Regions from separate parts of the Pseudomonas sp. TE3895 genome, predicted to be linked through region 2. Evidence: predicted binding sites of a transcription regulator. Region 2 holds the regulator's gene; each other region holds the start of a gene.
The links. Region 2 encodes FliA, which starts transcription of late flagellar genes. Its sites were predicted from a motif close to CTAAAGTTTNNNNNNNNNNNGCCGNTAA; they were not measured.
Positions count from the first base shown of each region.

Region 1: ACZ889_RS27945 (methyl-accepting chemotaxis protein) is a predicted target of FliA. The motif match lies at 3,149-3,176, and genes of this name have one in related genera.
Region 3: ACZ889_RS14900 (methyl-accepting chemotaxis protein) is a predicted target of FliA. The motif match lies at 2,077-2,104, and genes of this name have one in related genera.

Region 1 covers NZ_JBWBQE010000001.1:6,169,302-6,175,574, forward strand. The annotation lists gene trmA (tRNA (uridine(54)-C5)-methyltransferase TrmA) at 1-496, shown strand, start outside; gene pcaG (protocatechuate 3,4-dioxygenase subunit alpha) at 666-1,271, opposite strand; gene pcaH (protocatechuate 3,4-dioxygenase subunit beta) at 1,282-2,001, opposite strand; gene ypfJ (KPN_02809 family neutral zinc metallopeptidase) at 2,201-3,091, shown strand; gene ACZ889_RS27945 (methyl-accepting chemotaxis protein) at 3,263-5,182, shown strand; gene ggt (gamma-glutamyltransferase) at 5,304-6,273, opposite strand, start outside.
Region 2 covers NZ_JBWBQE010000001.1:2,556,488-2,562,760, forward strand. The annotation lists partial or broken gene flhA (flagellar biosynthesis protein FlhA) at 1-281, shown strand, start outside; gene flhF (flagellar biosynthesis protein FlhF) at 293-1,600, shown strand; gene fleN (flagellar synthesis regulator FleN) at 1,694-2,527, shown strand; gene fliA (RNA polymerase sigma factor FliA) at 2,524-3,264, shown strand; gene ACZ889_RS11620 (chemotaxis response regulator CheY) at 3,372-3,746, shown strand; gene ACZ889_RS11625 (protein phosphatase CheZ) at 3,768-4,556, shown strand; gene ACZ889_RS11630 (chemotaxis protein CheA) at 4,569-6,273, shown strand, end outside.
Region 3 covers NZ_JBWBQE010000001.1:3,319,174-3,325,446, reverse strand. The annotation lists gene ACZ889_RS14900 (methyl-accepting chemotaxis protein) at 392-2,017, opposite strand; gene pdxR (MocR-like pyridoxine biosynthesis transcription factor PdxR) at 2,288-3,784, opposite strand; gene ACZ889_RS14890 (M24 family metallopeptidase) at 3,785-5,551, shown strand; gene ACZ889_RS14885 (GNAT family N-acetyltransferase) at 5,624-6,082, shown strand; gene dapA (4-hydroxy-tetrahydrodipicolinate synthase) at 6,236-6,273, opposite strand, start outside.

The sequences.
Region 1 (6,273 bases), 3.6 Mb from region 2:
GGCCTTCGAGGCCATGGGCGAGCGTGAGGATGACCTGCTGGAGCTGTATTGCGGCAACGGTAACTTCACCCTGCCGCTGGCCACGCGCGTACGCCAGGTGCTGGCCACCGAAATCAGCAAGACATCGGTCAATGCCGCACTGAGCAACCTCGACGAGAACGCTGTGGATAACGTGCGGCTGGTACGTTTGTCGGCAGAGGAGCTGACCCAGGCACTGAATGAGGTGCGGCCGTTCCGGCGCCTGGAAGGCATCGACCTGAAGAGTTATCAGTTCGGTACCGTGTTCGTCGACCCACCGCGTGCGGGGATGGACCCGGATACCTGCGAGCTGACCCGGCGTTTCGAGCGCATCCTGTACATCTCGTGCAACCCGGAAACGCTGGCAGCGAACATTGCCCAGTTGCAGGACACCCACCGCATCGAGCGCTGTGCATTGTTTGACCAGTTCCCGTATACCCACCATATGGAGAGTGGGGTTCTGCTGGTTCGGCGCTGATCGTTGTATTGCCGGGGCTGCTTTGCAGCCCATTCGCGGGCAAGCCCGCTCCTACATTGATCGGCGTACAGCCCGTTGCTCGGCGTTCAGCCCATTGCTCGGCGTAAGCAGATCGTTGTAGGAGCGGGCTTGCCCGCGAATGGGCCGCAGAGCGGCCCCAAGCGTCACCTCAGAAGTCGAAGAAAACGGTCTCCCCTTCCCCCTGAATACGGATATCAAAGCGGTACGCCGTCTTCCCATCCACTTCGCAACGCTTGGCAATCAAGGTTTCACGCCGCTGCGGCTGCTCGATCAGGTTGAGCACCGGGCACTTGGCATTGGCCTGGGCCTCATCATCGAAATACAGGCGCGTGTGCAGGTGGATGTTGATGCCACGGGCAAACAGGCTGATGTTGATGTGCGGCGCCATCGGCACGCCCGCAGCGTTGTTCACCACACCCGGCTTGACCGTGTGCAGCGTCCACTCACCGGCATCGAAGGTCGTGGCGGTGCGGCCGAAGCTGTTGAAGGCGTTTTCCAGGTTGTAGGCATCCTGGTACTCGCCGTTGGCGTCGGCCTGCCACACTTCCAGGAACGAGTCGCGCACCAGGTGGCCATTACCGTCATACACCTGGCCGAGCAGCAGAATGTGCTCGCCTGGCGCGTCTGGCTTGGCCAGGCGGTTCCAGATTTCCTGATCGCGGGTCGGGTTGCCGGCCGCTTCCAGGGCCAGGCCGATGTGCACGTAGGGGCCGGCAGTCTGCGAAGGGGTTTCCGGCAGCAGTTCGATTGGCATGGCGGGGTCCTCAGCAGTTTTCGAAGTGGGTCTTGCGCTGGCCGCGCAGCACGATGTCGAAGCGGTAGGCCAGGCAGTCCATCGGGTTGGCGTTGCTCATGTCGAGCTTGGCGATCAACTGCTGCACGGCTTGCGGGTTGGCGATCGACTTGACGATCGGGCACATCGGAATCAGCGGGTCACCTTCGAAGTACAGCTGGGTGATCAACTTGGTGGCGATCGATGGGCCGCTGATGGCGAAGTGGATATGCGCCGGGCGCCAGTCGTTCGGGCCGTTGCGCCATGGGTACGGGCCCGGCTTGATGGTGCGGAAGCTGTAGTAGCCGTCACGGTCGGTCAGGCACCGGCCAACACCACCGAAGTTCGGGTCCAGCGGCGCCAGGTAGCGGTCGTTCTTGTGGCGATAGCGGCCGCCGGCGTTGGCTTGCCACATCTCCACCAAGGTGTTCGGCACAGGCTTGCCGTACTGGTCGACGACACGGCCGGCAACGATGATGCGCTCGCCGATTGGCAGGCCACCGTTATTGAAGTTCAGCAGCAGGTCATGGTCATGGGCGCCGAAGCCCAGGTGGGAAAAATCCGGACCAGTGGTTTCGCTGATCGACTGCGGAATACTGACCAGTGCCTGGCGCGGCGAGCGGGCAATGGACGTCTTGTAGTCAGGCGTAAGGGCTTTGGGGTGCCAGTTGCGATCACGGATCACGAAGCGGCTGTTGTCCTGGGCGGGCATGCCGGTTTCCTCTCTTGGAATTATGAGAACGCCTGAGTGTGGCAGGCGGACTTACAGTTTCCGGCAGGTCGCGGGCGATGAACATTGAAATCGACCCCTTGATACATAACCAAATGGTTATGGATAAACACCTCGGCCTGACAGGTTCCACCTTCGTGAACTAATCTTTGTCTTCTTGTTTCACGCTCGGAGAGCATTCATGGAATGGCGAAAAGGCCGACGCAGCGACAACGTGGTCGATGCCCGAGGCGAAGGTGGCGGCGGCGGCATGCGTTTCGGCGGCGGCAAGGGGCTGGGGCTTGGGGCAATCCTGCTGATCGTCGGCATCGGCTGGCTCACCGGGCAGGACCCGTTGCAGATTCTTGGCCAGCTTGCCGGGCAGATGGAGCAGCAACAACAGCAGACGGCGCCCAGTGGTGCGGGCGGCAAGGCGCCACCGGCCAACGACCAGCAAGCCGAGTTCGTCGCCTCGGTTCTGGGTGACACCGAAGACACCTGGAAAGCCCTGTTCGCCGAGGCCGGCAAACAATACCGTGACCCCAAACTGGTCCTGTTCAGCGGCCAGGTCAATTCGGCCTGCGGATTTGCCTCGGCAGCGGTTGGGCCGTTCTATTGCCCGGCGGACCAGCGGGTGTACCTGGACATGTCGTTCTTCCGTGAAATGGAAACCCGCTTCGCTGCAGCTGGCGACTTCGCCCAGGCCTACGTGATCGCCCATGAAATCGGTCACCATGTGCAGACACTGCTGGGCGTTTCGGCCAAGGTCGACGCCGCACGACGCGCCGGCCAGCGCATGGAGGGCGACAACGGCCTGTTGGTGCGCCAGGAGTTGCAGGCCGACTGTCTGGCCGGGGTATGGGCATACCAGGCGCAGAAACGCCTGAACTGGCTGGAGCCAGGCGATGTCGAGGAAGCGCTGAATGCGGCCAATGCCATTGGCGACGACCGCCTGCAGCAGCAAAGCCGCGGGCGCGTAGTGCCAGACTCGTTCACCCACGGTACCTCGGCGCAGCGGGTGCGCTGGTTCAAGGCCGGGTTTGCCGAAGGTGAAGTGAACCGCTGCGACACCTTCAGTGCACGCACCCTCTGATACCCGGTGCAACAGGGACCGAGTGAGACCGCTTGCTGACATTTTGCTGAAAAAGCGTTTCAGCTTCCCCAATCATGGCCGATAACCCCTGCACGAATCAGCGGGCATCCAGAACAAAAACGCCTGGCGATCGAAGATCAAGAGAGCGAAATCAACTTCTGGAGAGCGTGCATGAACAGCTGGTTCGCCAACATCAGCGTCAACCTTAAACTCGGCCTGGGCTTCGGCCTGGTGCTGGTCCTCACTGGCCTGCTGGCCCTCACCGGCTGGACCAGCCTGGGCAGCCTGATCGACCGTAGCAACTGGATGGGCGATATTGGCCAGTTGAACAAGGACCTCACCGATCTGCGCATTGCGCGCCTGCAGTACATGATCGCCAACGGCGACGATACCGCCGCCGCCAACACCCTGGCCAAGCTGGACGCATTCAGCAAGCAGCAGGCCTACCTGGCCACCACCTTCAAAAGCCCGGAGAACGTCAAGCTGCTGGGTGAGCTTGGCGATACCATCAGCGCCTACAAGCTGTCGCTGAACAAGATGCGCCAGGGCTACGACGCCACCCGCGCAGCGCGCGTTTCCATGAACAGCTCGGCCATCCGCGCCGACCAGGCCATGGATGCGCTCAGCCAGGAGGTGATGGCTCGCCCCGAGGCTGACAGTGCGCGCCTGGCCCAGTACCAGCTGATCAGCAAGGCCCGCCAGCAATTGCTGCAGGTACGCATCGATGTGCGTGGCTACATCGCCGAGAACAGCAGCGCCAACGAGCAGGCCGCCCTGCGCCAGCTGGATGCAGCACTGGCCGATATCGACAACCTCAAGCGCCAGCTGCCTAGCGAAGACGCGCGCCTGCAACAGTTCGAAAACGCAGTACTGGCCTATCGTGACGCCGTACGCCAGTTCCGCGACGCGGTTGCCAACATCACCACCTCGCGCGCCGAAATGACCGTGCAGGGTGCCGACATCGTCAAGCGCAGCGACGCGTTGTACCAGATCCAGCTAGAGCGCCGTGACATCGAGAGTACCCAGGCCCGCAGCCTGCAGGCCATCGCCACACTGCTGGCGCTGCTGGTCGGCGTGCTGGCGGCGGTGCTGATCACCCGCCAGATCACGCGCCCGTTGCAAGACACCCTGGTGGCCGTGGAAAAAATCGCCAGTGGCGACCTTACCCAGCACATGCGCGTCACCCGCCGTGACGAACTGGGCGTGCTGCAGCAAGGCATCGCGCGCATGGGCACCACCCTGCGCGAGCTGATCAGCGGCATCCGCGATGGCGTCACCCAGATTGCCAGCGCCGCCGAAGAGCTGTCGGCAGTCACCGAACAGACCAGCGCGGGCGCCAACAGCCAGAAAGTCGAGACCGACCAGGTGGCCACCGCCATGCACGAAATGGCCGCTACCGTTCAGGAAGTGGCGCGCAATGCCGAGCAGGCCTCACATGCAGCTACAGGTGCCGATGACGAAGCCCGTGCCGGCGACCGCGTGGTGGGCGAAGCGATTGGCCAGATCGAACGCCTGGCCGAAGACATGCACCGTTCCACCGAGGCCATGAACCTGCTGCAGCAGGAAAGCCAGAAAATTGGTAGCGTGATGGACGTGATCAAGTCGGTGGCCGAACAGACCAACCTGCTGGCGCTCAACGCAGCGATCGAGGCGGCGCGTGCCGGCGAGGCAGGCCGTGGCTTTGCCGTGGTTGCCGACGAAGTGCGCGGCCTGGCCCAGCGCACGCAGAAGTCTACCGAAGAAATCGAAGAGCTGATTGCCAGCCTGCAGCACGGTACCCAGCAAGTGGCGAATGCCATGCAGGGCAGCCGTACCCTGACCGACAGCAGCGTCGAACTGGCGCGAAAGGCCGGATCATCGCTGGAGAGCATTACCAGTACGGTATCGAGCATCCAGTCGATGAACCAGCAGATTGCTGCGGCGGCAGAGCAGCAGAGTGCGGTGGCTGAAGAGATCAGCCGAAGCATCCTGAATGTGCGTGATGTGTCAGAGCAAACCGCAGCAGCCAGTGACGAGACGGCAGCGTCGAGTGTGGAGCTGGCGCGGCTGGGTGGGCAGTTGCAGACACTGGTCAGCCAGTTCCGCGTCTGACCTTTGCGGCCCTTTCGCGATTCAAGGCCGCACCCCACATTGATCGACGTACGCAGGTCCTCGTGGGAGCGGCCTTGTGTCGCGATAGGAGGGCAAAGCCCTCCCGGCGTTCTGACAGGTACTACTTGACGATCATCCCTACCCCACGCCCACGTGGGTCGGAAGCGGTCTCAAGCTTCGCCCCATCGACGCGGATCGCCTGGATGTCGCCCATCTCCCAGCCCTGGTCCTCCAGCACATAGCCCATCTTCTTCAGCTCATCAGCTACCGGCCCGGTCAGTGGCGCATAGCTGTCGAAGTAAATGGTGTCCTTGGGCAGCAACTGATGGTGCACGCGCTGCGCCGCCACCGCCTTGTCCAGCGGCATGCCGTAGTCGTACAGGTTGTTCATCACCTGGAAGATCGAGGTAAAGATCCGTGAACCACCCGGGGTACCGATTACCAGCTCGACCTTGCCATCGCGGGTCATCAGGCTGGGGCTCATCGACGACAGCATGCGCTTGCCTGGTTCGATCGCGTTGGCATCACCGCCGACCACGCCAAAGGCGTTCGCCGCCCCCGGTTTGGCGCTGAAATCATCCATCTCGTCGTTGAGCAGGAAACCAGCGCCCTTCACCACCACACCACTGCCATAGTCGAGGTTGAGGGTGTAGGTATTGCTGACCGCGTTGCCCTGCTTGTCGACGATCGAGAAATGCGTGGTCTGGTGCGGCTCAAGGCCCGGCTTGACCTTGTCGGTGTCGGAAATGGCCTTCGGGTTGACTTGGGCTGCGCGCTTGGCCAGGTAATCCTTGGCCACCAATTGGTCCACCGGAACCTTGGTGAAGGCCGGGTCGCCCAGGTAATCGGCGCGGTCGGCGAACACCCGCTTCTCGATCTCGGCCAGCAGGTGGATGTACTGCGCCGAGTTATGCGCCACCCCTTTAAAGTCGGCCGCGCGGTCTTCCTTGATGCCCAGCAACTGGGCAAGCGCCACACCGCCTGAGCTCGGCGGTGGCGCGGTATACACCACATTGCCACGCCAGCTCACGGCCATCGGTTCACGCCATACCGCCTTGTAATCCTTGAGGTCATCTTTGGTAATCAGGCCT
Region 2 (6,273 bases):
GATTTTGCTGAATAGTCTGCAAAGGGCCCGGGCAGGGTCAGGAAGATGGTGTTCTTCTGGAGCCTAGCATGGCCGAGAAGCTGCAACGTTCGCTGATCGAGGCGGCCCAGCGCCAGGAAATGCAGGGTCAGCCGGCCATCCTGCTGGTCGCCGGCCCGATCCGCGCCATGTTGTCGCGTTTCGGTCGCCTGGCTGTACCGAATTTGCATGTTCTGGCGTATCAGGAAATACCGGACAACAAGCAAGTCACCATCGTTGCCACCGTGGGCCCTAACGGCTGAGGTAGGGGATAATGCAAGTTAAGCGATTTTTCGCCGCCGATATGCGTCAGGCCATGAAACTGGTCCGTGACGAGCTGGGCGCCGATGCCGCAATCATTGGCAACCGCCGCATTGCCGGTGGTGTCGAGCTGACGGCCGCGCTGGACTACAAGCTGTCCGCCCTGGCCCCGCGTGTGCCCAACGCCGAGCTGGAAGAAGAGCTGCGCAAGACCCACACGCGCATTGCCACTGCCCAGGCCGAGCTGGACCAGCGTCAGGACAGCAGCGACAACAACCGCCAATTGTTCGCCGGGCAATCTTTGACCGCTGCCGAACCGTTGATCGAGCCGCACGTCGATGCCCCTGAGGCCGCTGCCGTACCGGCTGCTGCGCCGGTTGACCCACGTCTGTTCGATGCCATGCGCTCGGAGCTGTCGGGCCTGCGCGAGCTGCTGGAAGTGCAACTCGGTTCGCTGGCCTGGAATCAGCTGCAGGGCAGCAAGCCGCAGCAGGCCAACCTTTGGCGCCGCCTGCAGCGCATCGGCCTGTCCGGGCCGATCGCCCGCGAGCTGCTGGACCTGACCGCCGAGATCGAGGAACCGCGCCAGGCCTGGCGCATGCTGCTGGCTCACTTGGCACGGATGATCGAAGTGCCTGAAATCGAGCCGATCGAAGAGGGCGGGGTGATCGCCATGGTCGGCCCGGCGGGCATGGGCAAGACCACCACCCTGGCCAAGCTGGCCGCGCGCTACGTGCTCAAGTACGGCGCGCAGAACCTGGCGCTGGTGAGCATGGACAGCTTCCGTATCGGCGCCCAGGAGCAGCTCAAGACCCTGGGCCGCATCCTCAACGTGCCGGTGACTTACGTCGACCCGGGCCAGTCGCTGGCAGCAGCGCTGGAGCCACTGCTGCGCAAGCGCGTGGTGCTGATCGATACTGCCGGCCTGCAGGCCAGCGACCCTGCGCTGCGCATGCAACTGGAAACCTTGGCCGGGCGTGGCATTGCCGCGAAGAACTACCTGGTGCTGGCCACCACCAGCCAGAAGCAGGTGCTGACCGCCGCCTACCACAGCTACAAGCGCTGTGGCCTGGCCGGCTGCATCCTGACCAAACTCGATGAAACGGCAAGCCTTGGCGATGTGTTGAGCCTTGCCATCAGTCATGAACTGCCAGTGGCCTATCTTACCGATGGCCCACGCATTCCTGACGACCTGCACCTGCCGCGGGGCCACCAGTTGGTCACGCGGGCGGTGAATGTGCAGCAGCAGGACGAGCCCAGCGAAGAGGCCATGGCCGACATGTTCGCTGATCTCTATCACAACCCACGGCGAGCGGGTTGACCATGAAGCGTGTGCAAAGTCGCTATGCCAAGGGGCACGCAGAATTGCCCTACGTGTGGCCTGAGTCCCAGCGAGACAAGGTAAAGAACAGACATGGGTAGCATGCATCCCGTACAGGTGATCGCCGTGACCGGTGGCAAAGGTGGCGTCGGCAAGACTAACGTTTCAGTGAACTTGTCCCTGGCGCTGGCCGAGCTTGGCCGCAGGGTCATGCTGCTGGACGCCGACCTGGGCCTGGCCAATGTCGACGTGTTGCTGGGCCTTACCCCCAAACGTACCCTCGCCGATGTGATTGAAGGGCGTTGCGAGCTGCGTGACGTGATGCTGCAGGGCCCCGGCGGTGTGCGTATCGTACCGGCAGCCTCGGGCACCCAGAGCATGGTGCATCTGGCCCCGGCCCAGCATGCCGGGCTGATCCAGGCGTTCAGCGAGATCGGCGACAACCTCGATGTGTTGGTGATCGATACCGCTGCGGGTATCGGTGACTCGGTGGTCAGCTTCGTTCGCGCCGCCCAGGAAGTGCTGCTGGTGGTGTGTGATGAACCTACCTCGATTACCGACGCCTACGCGTTGATCAAGCTGCTCAATCGCGACTATGGCATGAACCGTTTCCGTGTGTTGGCCAACATGGCGCAGAGCCCGCAGGAAGGGCGCAACCTGTTTGCCAAGCTGACCAAGGTCACCGACCGCTTCCTTGACGTTGCCCTGCAGTACGTGGGTGCCGTGCCGTACGACGAGTGCGTGCGCAAGGCGGTGCAGAAGCAGCGTGCCGTCTACGAAGCCTTCCCTCGCTCCAAGTGTGCGCTGGCCTTCAAGGCGATTGCCCAGAAGGTCGACAGCTGGCCGCTGCCGGCCAATCCGCGCGGCCATCTGGAGTTCTTTGTCGAGCGCTTGGTGCAACCCACCAGCGCGGGACCCGTACTATGAACGCCAGCGGCTTCAAGATGTACAGCCGGGCGGCGAAGGACGCCCAGTACGAGCTGATCGAACGCTACGCCCCGCTGGTCAAGCGCATCGCCTACCACCTGTTGGCGCGCTTGCCGGCCAACGTGCAGGTCGAGGACCTGATCCAGGCCGGCATGATCGGCCTGCTGGAAGTGGCCAACAAATACGACGCCAGCAAGGGCGCCAGCTTTGAGACCTACGCCGGCATCCGCATCCGCGGGGCCATGCTGGACGAAGTGCGCAAAGGCGATTGGGCACCGCGTTCGGTACACCGCAACACCCGTATGGTCAGTGATGCCATGCGTGCAGTTGAGGCCAGAACAGGCCGTGACGCTAAAGATCATGAAGTTGCTGCCGAACTCCAATTGAGTCTCGATGATTACTACGGGATCTTGAACGATACCCTGGGCAGCCGCCTGTTCAGCTTCGACGACCTGTTGCAGGACGGCGAGCACGAAGGGCTGCATGAGGATGGCGCCAGTGGCCAGGTCGAACCTGCGCGCGGCCTGGAGGAGGAGCGCTTCCAGGCTGCCCTGACCGAGGCTATTGCCAACCTGCCGGAGCGTGAGCGCCTGGTGCTGGCGCTGTACTACGACGAAGAGCTGAACCTCAAGGAAATCGGTGAGGTGCTGGGTGTCAGCGAGTCGCGGGTCAGCCAGTTGCACAGCCAATGTGCCGCGCGCCTGCGCAGCCGCCTGGGGGAATGGCGGGCGCGTTGAGCCCACTGTCGTTGCAGTCGTTTTCCACGTTGTACCGAATTGAATGAGTGCGTGCTCGGTAGGCCGAGCGCGTTTGAGACTGCTTGGAGGTCTAATTGGACAAGAACATGAAAATCCTCATCGTTGACGACTTTTCGACGATGCGGCGGATCATCAAGAACCTGTTGCGTGACCTGGGTTTCACCAACACCGACGAAGCCGATGACGGCACCACGGCGTTGCCGATGCTGGAAAACGGTCACTACGACTTCCTGGTGACCGACTGGAACATGCCGGGCATGTCCGGCATCGACCTGCTGCGTAAAGTGCGTGCCAGCGACAAGCTGAAAAGCATGCCGGTCTTGATGGTGACCGCTGAAGCCAAGCGCGACCAGATCATTGAAGCGGCACAGGCCGGCGTCAATGGTTACGTGGTCAAGCCGTTCACCGCTCAGGTGCTCAAAGAGAAGATCGAGAAGATCTTCGAACGCGTCAACGGCTGAGTCACGTCAGGGGGGCGCGTCATGGATTCATCACAAACGTCTTTGGGCGAGTTCGAGTCGACCCTGAAGAAGCATGCCCAGGAGTTGGTCGAAAGCCTGGAGCGGGGCCGTTTCGGCGAGGCGGTGCAGTTGATTCACGAACTGAACCAGACCCGCGACCGCGGCCTGTACCAGGAAGTCGGCAAGCTGACTCGCGAGCTGCACAGTGCCATCGTCAGTTTCCAGATCGACCCCACCATGCCGCAGGCAGAAGAGGTGTCGCAAATTACCGACGCCACCGAGCGCCTGTCGTATGTGGTCAAGCTGACCGAGGGCGCGGCCAACCGCACCATGGACCTGGTCGAGGAAAGCACACCGGTGCTCAATGAGCTGGCCAGCGAGGCCAAGGCCCTGAGCACCGACTGGCAGCGCTTTATGCGCCGCGAAGTGGCTGCGCCGGAATTCCGTGATCTGGTCAAGCGAGTCGACAGTTTCCTGACGCACAGCGCCGAGGGTAACCGCAAGGTTTCCGGGCACCTCAATGACATTTTGCTGGCCCAGGACTATCAGGACCTGACCGGCCAGGTGATCAAGCGCGTCACCGCACTGGTGACCGAGGTGGAAAGCAACCTGCTCAAGCTGGTGCTGATGGCCAGCCAGGTCGACCGCTTTGCCGGTATAAAACATGACCACGATCAATTGCGTGCAGAAAAAGATCGAGAAAAACATCCGACTCGGGGTGAAGGTCCGCAGATTCATGCCGATAAGCGTGAAGACGTCGTGTCCGGTCAGGACGATGTCGATGATCTGCTGTCCAGCCTTGGTTTTTAAGGAGCACGTTTGATGAGCTTCGGCGCCGATGAAGAAATCCTCCAGGATTTCCTGGTAGAAGCCGGCGAAATTCTTGAGCAATTGTCCGAGCAACTGGTCGAGCTGGAAAGCCGACCTGACGATGCCGACCTGCTCAATGCGATCTTTCGCGGTTTCCACACTGTAAAAGGGGGCGCCGGCTTCCTCCAGCTGAACGAGCTGGTGGAGTGCTGCCATATCGCCGAGAACGTGTTCGACGTCCTGCGCAAAGGTGAGCGCCGGGTCGATGCGGAACTGATGGATGTGGTGCTCGAGGCACTGGATACGGTCAACAGCATGTTTGGCCAGGTGCGCGAGCGTGCCGAAGTGACACCGGCCACCCCCGCACTGCTGGCAGCGTTGTCGCGCCTGGCCGAACCTGGCGCAGCCGAAACTGTTGCAGCGCCTGCACCGGCGCCGGTTGCCGACGTGTCGGTTGCCGCGCCGGCCGAGGCCGAGGAGCAACACCAGGACATCACTGACAGTGAATTCGAGCAGTTGCTCGATTCGCTCGATGCGATCAAGGCGCAAGCGGCGGCCGACGAGCAGATGCAGGGCGAGACTGTCAGCGGTGCGGGTGATGAAATCACCGACGCCGAGTTCGAATCGCTGCTCGACCAGTTGCACGGCAAGGGCCAGTTCAATGCCGAGGTTGCCGCGCCGCCGGTGGCCGTCAGCAGCGAAGCGGTCAGTGATGAGATCACCGACGCCGAATTCGAATCGCTGCTCGACCAGCTGCATGGCAAGGGCACCTTCCAGGCTGGCGCCTTGCCAGCCGCCCAGGCACCAGCGCCTGCCGCACCCGACAACAGTGCCGCCAGCGATGAAATCAGCGAGCACGAGTTCGAAGCCCTGCTGGACCAGTTGCACGGCAAGGGCAAGTTCGGTGGCGATGTTGCCGCTGTTGAGGCCCCGGCTGCTGTCCAGGCGCAAGCGCCGGCTGCCGCCAAGGCCGAAAGCCCGCCAGTGACCAAGCCCGCTGCCGCGCCAGCGCCTTCGCCGGCCAGCAAACCTGCCGCGGCGCCTCGCGCGCCGGCCCCGGCTGCTGAAAAGCATGCCGCCAGCGAAGCGGAAACCACGGTACGCGTCGATACCGCGCGCCTGGACGAGATCATGAACATGGTCGGCGAACTGGTGCTGGTGCGTAACCGTCTGGTGCGCCTGGGCCTGAACAGCGGCGACGAGGCCATGTCCAAGGCCGTGTCCAACCTTGACGTGGTCACCGCCGACCTGCAGACCGCGGTGATGAAAACCCGTATGCAGCCGATCAAGAAAGTCTTCGGCCGCTTCCCGCGCCTGGTCCGCGACCTGGCGCGCCAGTTGAAGAAAGAGATCAATCTGGAGCTGGTCGGCGAAGAGACCGACCTTGACAAGAACCTCGTAGAAGCCTTGGCCGACCCGCTGGTGCACTTGGTGCGCAATGCGGTCGACCACGGTATCGAGATGCCCGAGGAGCGTGAAACGTCTGGCAAGGCACGTACCGGCCGCGTAGTGCTGTCGGCCGAACAGGAAGGCGACCACATCCTGCTGTCGATCTCGGACGACGGCAAGGGCATGGACCCGAACATCCTGCGCGCCAAGGCCGTGGAAAAGGGCCTGATGGACAAGGACGCCGCCGAGCGCCTGAGCGAGTCGGACTGCTACAACCTGATCTTCGCCCCTGGCTTCTCGACCAAGACCGAGATTTCCGATGTGTCCG
Region 3 (6,273 bases), 760 kb from region 2:
GTAGCCGTGCAGACGCCGCGGCCAGGCGCGGGCCTGCCGCGGCGCAAGGCACGCAGGCTGGCGATGTGAAACGAATGAAGTGAGGTTCATGAGCTTGCCTCCAACCGGCCAACACCGGCGGCGGCAAGTCACGGCGGAGCATCAGGCTCTGGCGCGGCTTGCCCGACCAGGGTGTCGGGACCGGTGTTCCGGTTCAAGTGCCTGACCCGGCCATTCGGCAGAGGTCAGGCAGCGACGAGATACTGTGTCCATTGAATTCTTCAGTGAAGGGAAAAAAGGCCCCGCGCTCGGGGCGGTCGAACTTTATTCAAGCGTAGTATCGAAGTCAACCCGCAAGGGGAACTTTAAATAAGTTTAACCTTATCTTAATGTTCCACGCAGGCGCAGCGCCTCAAACCTTGAACCGCCCCACCAACGCCGTCATCTCCCCCACCAGCCCCGACAACGCCTTGCTCGCCTCGCTGGTCTGCTGCGCACCCGCCGCGGAATGGTTGGACAGTTCGCGGATGTTCAGCAAGTTGCGGTCTACTTCCCGCGCCACCTGAGCCTGCTCTTCGGCCGCACTGGCAATGACCAGATTGCGCTCGTTGATTTCGCCGATCGCACTGTAGATGCCCTCCAGCACTTGCCCCGAGGCCAGGGTCACGTCCAGTGTCGACTGGGCGCGGTTGGTGCTGGCCTGCATGGAAGCCACCGCAGCTTCGGTCCCCGCCTGCACGCTGCCGATCATCTGCTCGATTTCCTGGGTCGATTGTTGCGTGCGGTAGGCCAGTGTGCGCACCTCATCCGCCACCACCGCAAAGCCGCGCCCGGCCTCACCGGCACGGGCCGCCTCGATGGCAGCATTGAGCGCCAGCAGGTTGGTCTGCTCGGACACCGAGCGGATCACTTCCAGCACCTTGCCGATGTCCCGCACCTGCCCCACCAACTGCTGCAGGTGCGCACTGCTGGTCTGGATTTCGCGGGTCATGGCTTCGGTGCCGTCGATATTTTCGCTGACTTGCCGGCGGCTTTGCGCGGCCAGCTGGTTGGATTCACTGGTGGTTTGCGAGGTGGTGATCGCGTTGCGCGCAACCTCCTCCACTGCCGTGGTCATTTCGGTCACGGCAGTCGCGGCCTGCTCCAGCTCCTGCCCCTGCTGACGCAGGTTGTTGGCGCTTTCCTCAGTGACCGCGTTCAACGCCGTGGCGGCGGCGTCCAGCTGCCGGGCACAGTTGTTGATCTGCCCAAGGGTGTCGCGCTGGCTCTGCTGCATGCGCTGCAGCTCATGGAACAGTTGGCCGATCTCGTTGTTGCCCTGCCCTTGCACCGGCACACTCAGGTCGCCACTGGCAATGCGCCGGAAATGCCCACCGGCTTCACGCAGGGGGTGCAACACACGCTGGGCAATGAACGCCCAGCACAGCACCGCCAGCACCACGGTCACGCCCAGCAGGCACAAGCTCAGCAATTGTGCCCGGGCCAGACGCCGGTCGGACTCGAGCATGATTTGCTGGCCACGTTCGCTCAGTGTGGTCACCAGTTGCTGGCGCAGGGTTTGCAACCGCCCCATGGCATTACCGGCATCGCTGTTGACCTTGAAATACTGCTCCAGCGAACGCTGGCGGGTCGCTTCACGCTGCCCGGCCACCGCCTTGGCGTATTCGGCAAAGGTAGCCTGCAGCTCGGTTGCCAGCACGCGAAGGGCGGGTTCGCGGGCGTTTTCGACAAATTCGTCGACCAGCGCCTGGCTCTTGTTGTTCAGCTCCACCGACAGCGCCATGCGCTTGCCTGCACTCTCGTCATGGCCACCCAACTGCTCGATAAAGCCCGAAGACACGTTGGCGCTGGAGCGAATCGCCATCAGCAACGCATTGTTCAACCGGTCCGACTGGTGCGCAGTCTGGTCCAGTTCAGTGATCTGCTGGTCGCTACCCACGGCAGCCCACCAGGCACTGGCAGTCGAAAACAGCAGGGTCAGGCTGAACAGCGACAACACCCAGAACATTCCGGTGCGAATTTTCAGGTTGGCAAGCATGCGGGCAGTACTCCTTGTTGGCACCACTTCTGATCGAAGATTCGATGGTGGGTGTGCTGCTATCGGAGGTGCTGGCGCAGGCTTGAGGCGCCGTGATGCGGTTATGTGCGGTAACCGAACGGAATGCGTTGAGACCCAGAGGCTTCGCGCCCCTTGGGGGCGGAACCCTCTTGCACAAATCCTGAGGCCAGCGCGATCACTGTGGGAGCGGGCTTGCCCGCGAACACGGGCGAAGCCCGTGCCATCCCCTGTCGCGACAGAAGGCCGTGCCTACAGCCACCGCGCCTTGCCAATCGCTTTCGCGGCGTCTGCCAGGCGTTGGGTCGCCTGCCGGATCTCATCCGTATCCAGCGAAGCAAACCCCAGGCGCAAGGCATTCTCGGCATGGCCAAACGGTGAAAACTGTCGCCCACTGCGCACCACCAGGTCCCGTTCCAGCGCTTTGTCGACCAACTGATCCACGTTGATCTCATCGGCAAACCTCACCCACAGCGCCAGGCCACCTTCTGGCGCCTGCACGCTGATCTGTTCGCCGAACGCATCGCGCAAACACCCCAACAAAGTCTCGCGCCGGCGCCGGTACTCGCGGTTGACCCGGCGCAGGTGCTTCTTCAGTTCGCCATCATTGATCAGGTCCGCCAACATCTGCTGCATGACTGCATCGCCCTGCCCCAGGGTCAACATCGCCCTGCGTTCCAGCACGGTTGTCACTTCCACCGGTGCCACGATATAGCTGCAACGGAACGTACTGCCCAAAGGCTTGGACAGTGAGCCAATGTAAATCACGTGCCGCTGCTGGCGGTCGCTGGCCAACGGCAGATAAGGCCGCCCGGCAAAGTGGTATTCGTAGTCGTAATCCTCTTCGACCACGCAAAAGGCATGCTGGCGCGCCAGCTCCAGCAGCTGTTGCCTGCGCCCGGCTGGCAGGCTGACCGTGGTCGGGAACTGGTGATGGGGTGTTATGTACATCATCCGCACCTTGTGCTGCCGGCACAGGGCCTCGAGCTGATCGACCCGGCAGCCCTCATGGTCCAGCTCCACGGTCACCAGGCGGGCACCCAGCTGACGGAAGATCTCCCACGCAGGGGGGTAACTCAGGCGCTCGACCAGCACAACGTCACCCGGCTTGAGCAACACACTGGCCACCAGGGACAGTGACATCTGCACCCCCTGGGTCAGGCAGATATGCTCGGCGCCAACGTTCAGGCTGCGATTGTGCCGCAACATGTCGGCCAGGGCGCTGCGCAGATTGCGGCTGCTGCACTCGCTGCCGTGGCGCACACTATTGCTGCTGAAGCTGCTGCGCAAGGCATTGCGGTAATAGCGGTGCAGTACAGCCTGCGGTAGCAGGCGGTGGTCACAGGCGCCGTTGTCGAAGAACAAGGCCCCCGGCCGCCCTTGTTGGGCTACAGCCTGTTCGTTCGCCTTGAAGTAGGCAACGGCAGGTTCCTCTGGCAGCGCCAGGGCAAAAGGCCGCACGGCACCGCAAACGGCCGCTGTGCCGGGCGCCAGCTGCTGGCTGACAAAGGTGCCCCGGCGTTGCACGCTTTGCAGCCAGCCTTTGGTTTCGGCTTCCTCATAAGCAAGGATCACGGTCTTGCGATTGACGTTCAGCAGTTGCGCCATCTCCCGCGTGCCCGGCAGCGGCGTGCCAGGGCGCAGGCGACCCTCGCTGATTGCGGCCACCAGCCCTTCGACGATCTGCCGGTACGAAGCTTGTGCCCCATCGAGCTTGAGCAGTGGCTGCCATTTACGAAGCTGGACCATATGAAATATCCAAAACTGGAGGTTCTGCTGGTCCTGGACTATAGCAACAATCGAACCTCCATTTGCCCCGAGGTGCTCATGCAAAGCCGCCACATCATTGAATTGTCGCCCTCGGGCAAAACGTTCGAAGCCAGCCAGGAGCTGCTGCTCGACGCCATGCTCGCCAGCGGCCTGCCGGTACCCTTCTCCTGCCGCCGCGGCGCCTGCGGCTCGTGCAAGGTCAAGGTGGTGTCGGGGCAGCATCAGGACAAGCAGCGGGATGCGGACACACCGCCGCCGTCCTATCCCTTGGCCGCCGACGAGATGTTGCTGTGCCAGAGCCACGCCTGCAGCGACATGCGCCTGGAAATACCCGGCTGGTCACTGGACGCACCCGCACTGGAAACCCAGGCACAGGTGGTTGGCAAGCGCGCGCTGAGCGCAGATATCGTCGAGCTGGTGTTGCAGCCTGCTCAGCCGCTGGAGGTGCGGGCGGGCCAGTACATGCGGTTTCAGTTGGACAACGGCGACAGCCGCTGTTTCTCCATTGCCAACCTGCCTGCCCAGGCACAAGGGCAACTGGTGTTTCACATCCGCAAGGTCAGCGGCGGCCTGTTCACTGAAGGTTTGCTGCCCACCCTGCAAGCAGGTGCAACGGTAAAGCTCGAAGGCCCGCTGGGCGCCTGTACCTGGCAGCACGATGACCAACGCCCGCTGATCCTTTTCGCCACCGGCACAGGTTACGCCGGCATCAAGCCGCTGTTGCTGACAGCCTTGGCCGGCGATGCCGACGTCACGCTGTATTGGGGCGGCTCTTCGCCGGCGGATTTTTATGATCGCGAATTTCTCGACGTGTCCAGCCGTGTGCACCCGCACTTTCGCTGGCAACCGGTGCTCTCGGCCCAGGCACGTATACAACAGGTGGCGCTCAGCCAGACGCATCGCTGGGACGAAGCCCAGGTCTATGCCTGTGGCAATGCCACGATGATCACCCAGGTCCGCGAGCAATGCCTTGCAGCAGGGGTACAGCCCCATCGCTTTGTAGCCGAGGCCTTTGTCGCCAGTGGCGCACTGACAACGCAGGCTTCCTCAGCCAGCACGCTGCACCCTGAGCTGGAAAAGGTCGGCCCACGTTATTCGCTGGACGGCATGCTCGCGGCCCGCGAACAGTCGGTGCGGGCCGTGGCCGCCATTGCCAGCCAACTGCAGGTCGGCATGACCACCGCCCAGGCCCTGGAGATGGCCGCGCATACCCTGCAGGCGATGGGCGCCTCACACACCTGGCACCCCACCTACATCCGTTTTGGTGACGATACCGTACGTACGCCACGGCAAGGCATTGACCTTCAACGCGTGTTACGTACCACGGACATCGTCGTGGTCGACGTTGGCCCGGTTTGGGATGGCTATGAAGGTGACTATGGCGATACCTTCGTGTTTGGCCAGCACGCCCTGCACCACGCCTGCGTGAAGGCACTGCATGAAGTGTTCGACGAGACCCGCCAGGCCTGGGGCCGCGGGTTGACCGGGCGTGAACTGTATGACTTCGCCGAGCGCAGTGCCCAGGCCAAAGGTTGGCAGCTGGAGCGCAACCTGGCCGGGCATCGCATCGCCGACTTCCCGCATGTGTTGTATAGCCAGGACAAGCTGGCCGAGGTGGAGATTGTCCCGAGCGAGGTGGTGTGGGTGCTGGAGATACAACTGTGTCACCCTACCGAACCTGTCGGGGCATTCTTCGAAGACATCCTGATTGGCGAACGCAAGCCGGGCGCTGCCAGGGCAGCTTGATACCGCATCAGCCCTTGAACCCGTAACAGGTTAAAGTGGGCAACAGAAGGTCACCCGACAAGGACGATTACCATGCAAGTACGCACGCTCACCCCTGACGACCTCCCCCAGGCCTGCGCCTTGTGCATGGATGCCTTCATGCAGGCAGTCGCGCCCACGCTGTCGGCGCAAGGTATCGAGACCTTTACCCAGGTGTCAGCACCCCAGGCGTTTGCCGAGCGCATGCAAGGTGACAACCTCATGCTGGCCTGTTTTGTCGAAGGCGCTATCGCGGGGCTGATCGAGCTCAAGGAAGGCCGTCACATTGCGATGCTGTTCATTGCACCAGGCCTGCAACGCCAGGGCATAGGCAAGCGCCTGATGAACGCCGCACTGAAGCATGCCAGCGCTGAGGTGGTGACGGTAAAGGCATCACTGTCTTCTGTACCCGCCTACCAACGCTACGGATTCAGCCTGGCAGGCGACGTGGGTGAGTTTGCCGGGCTGGTGTATCAGCCGATGGAAAAGCGCCTGCCGACCCAGCCAGCGTAGGAGCAACCTGGAGTCGCGACAGGGCCGCAAAGCGGCCCTGGCAATACTCTGTCTCAGCGCGTAGCTGGCAGAAATCCGCTCGCGAGGCACCCGCCGACCCCGAACCGACCAAGGGTGTGGCGGCTTGTCAACCCGCCATCAATCGTTGCCGCTTCAGGCACCGAGTGAACACAGCACGCTTTGCAGCTTGT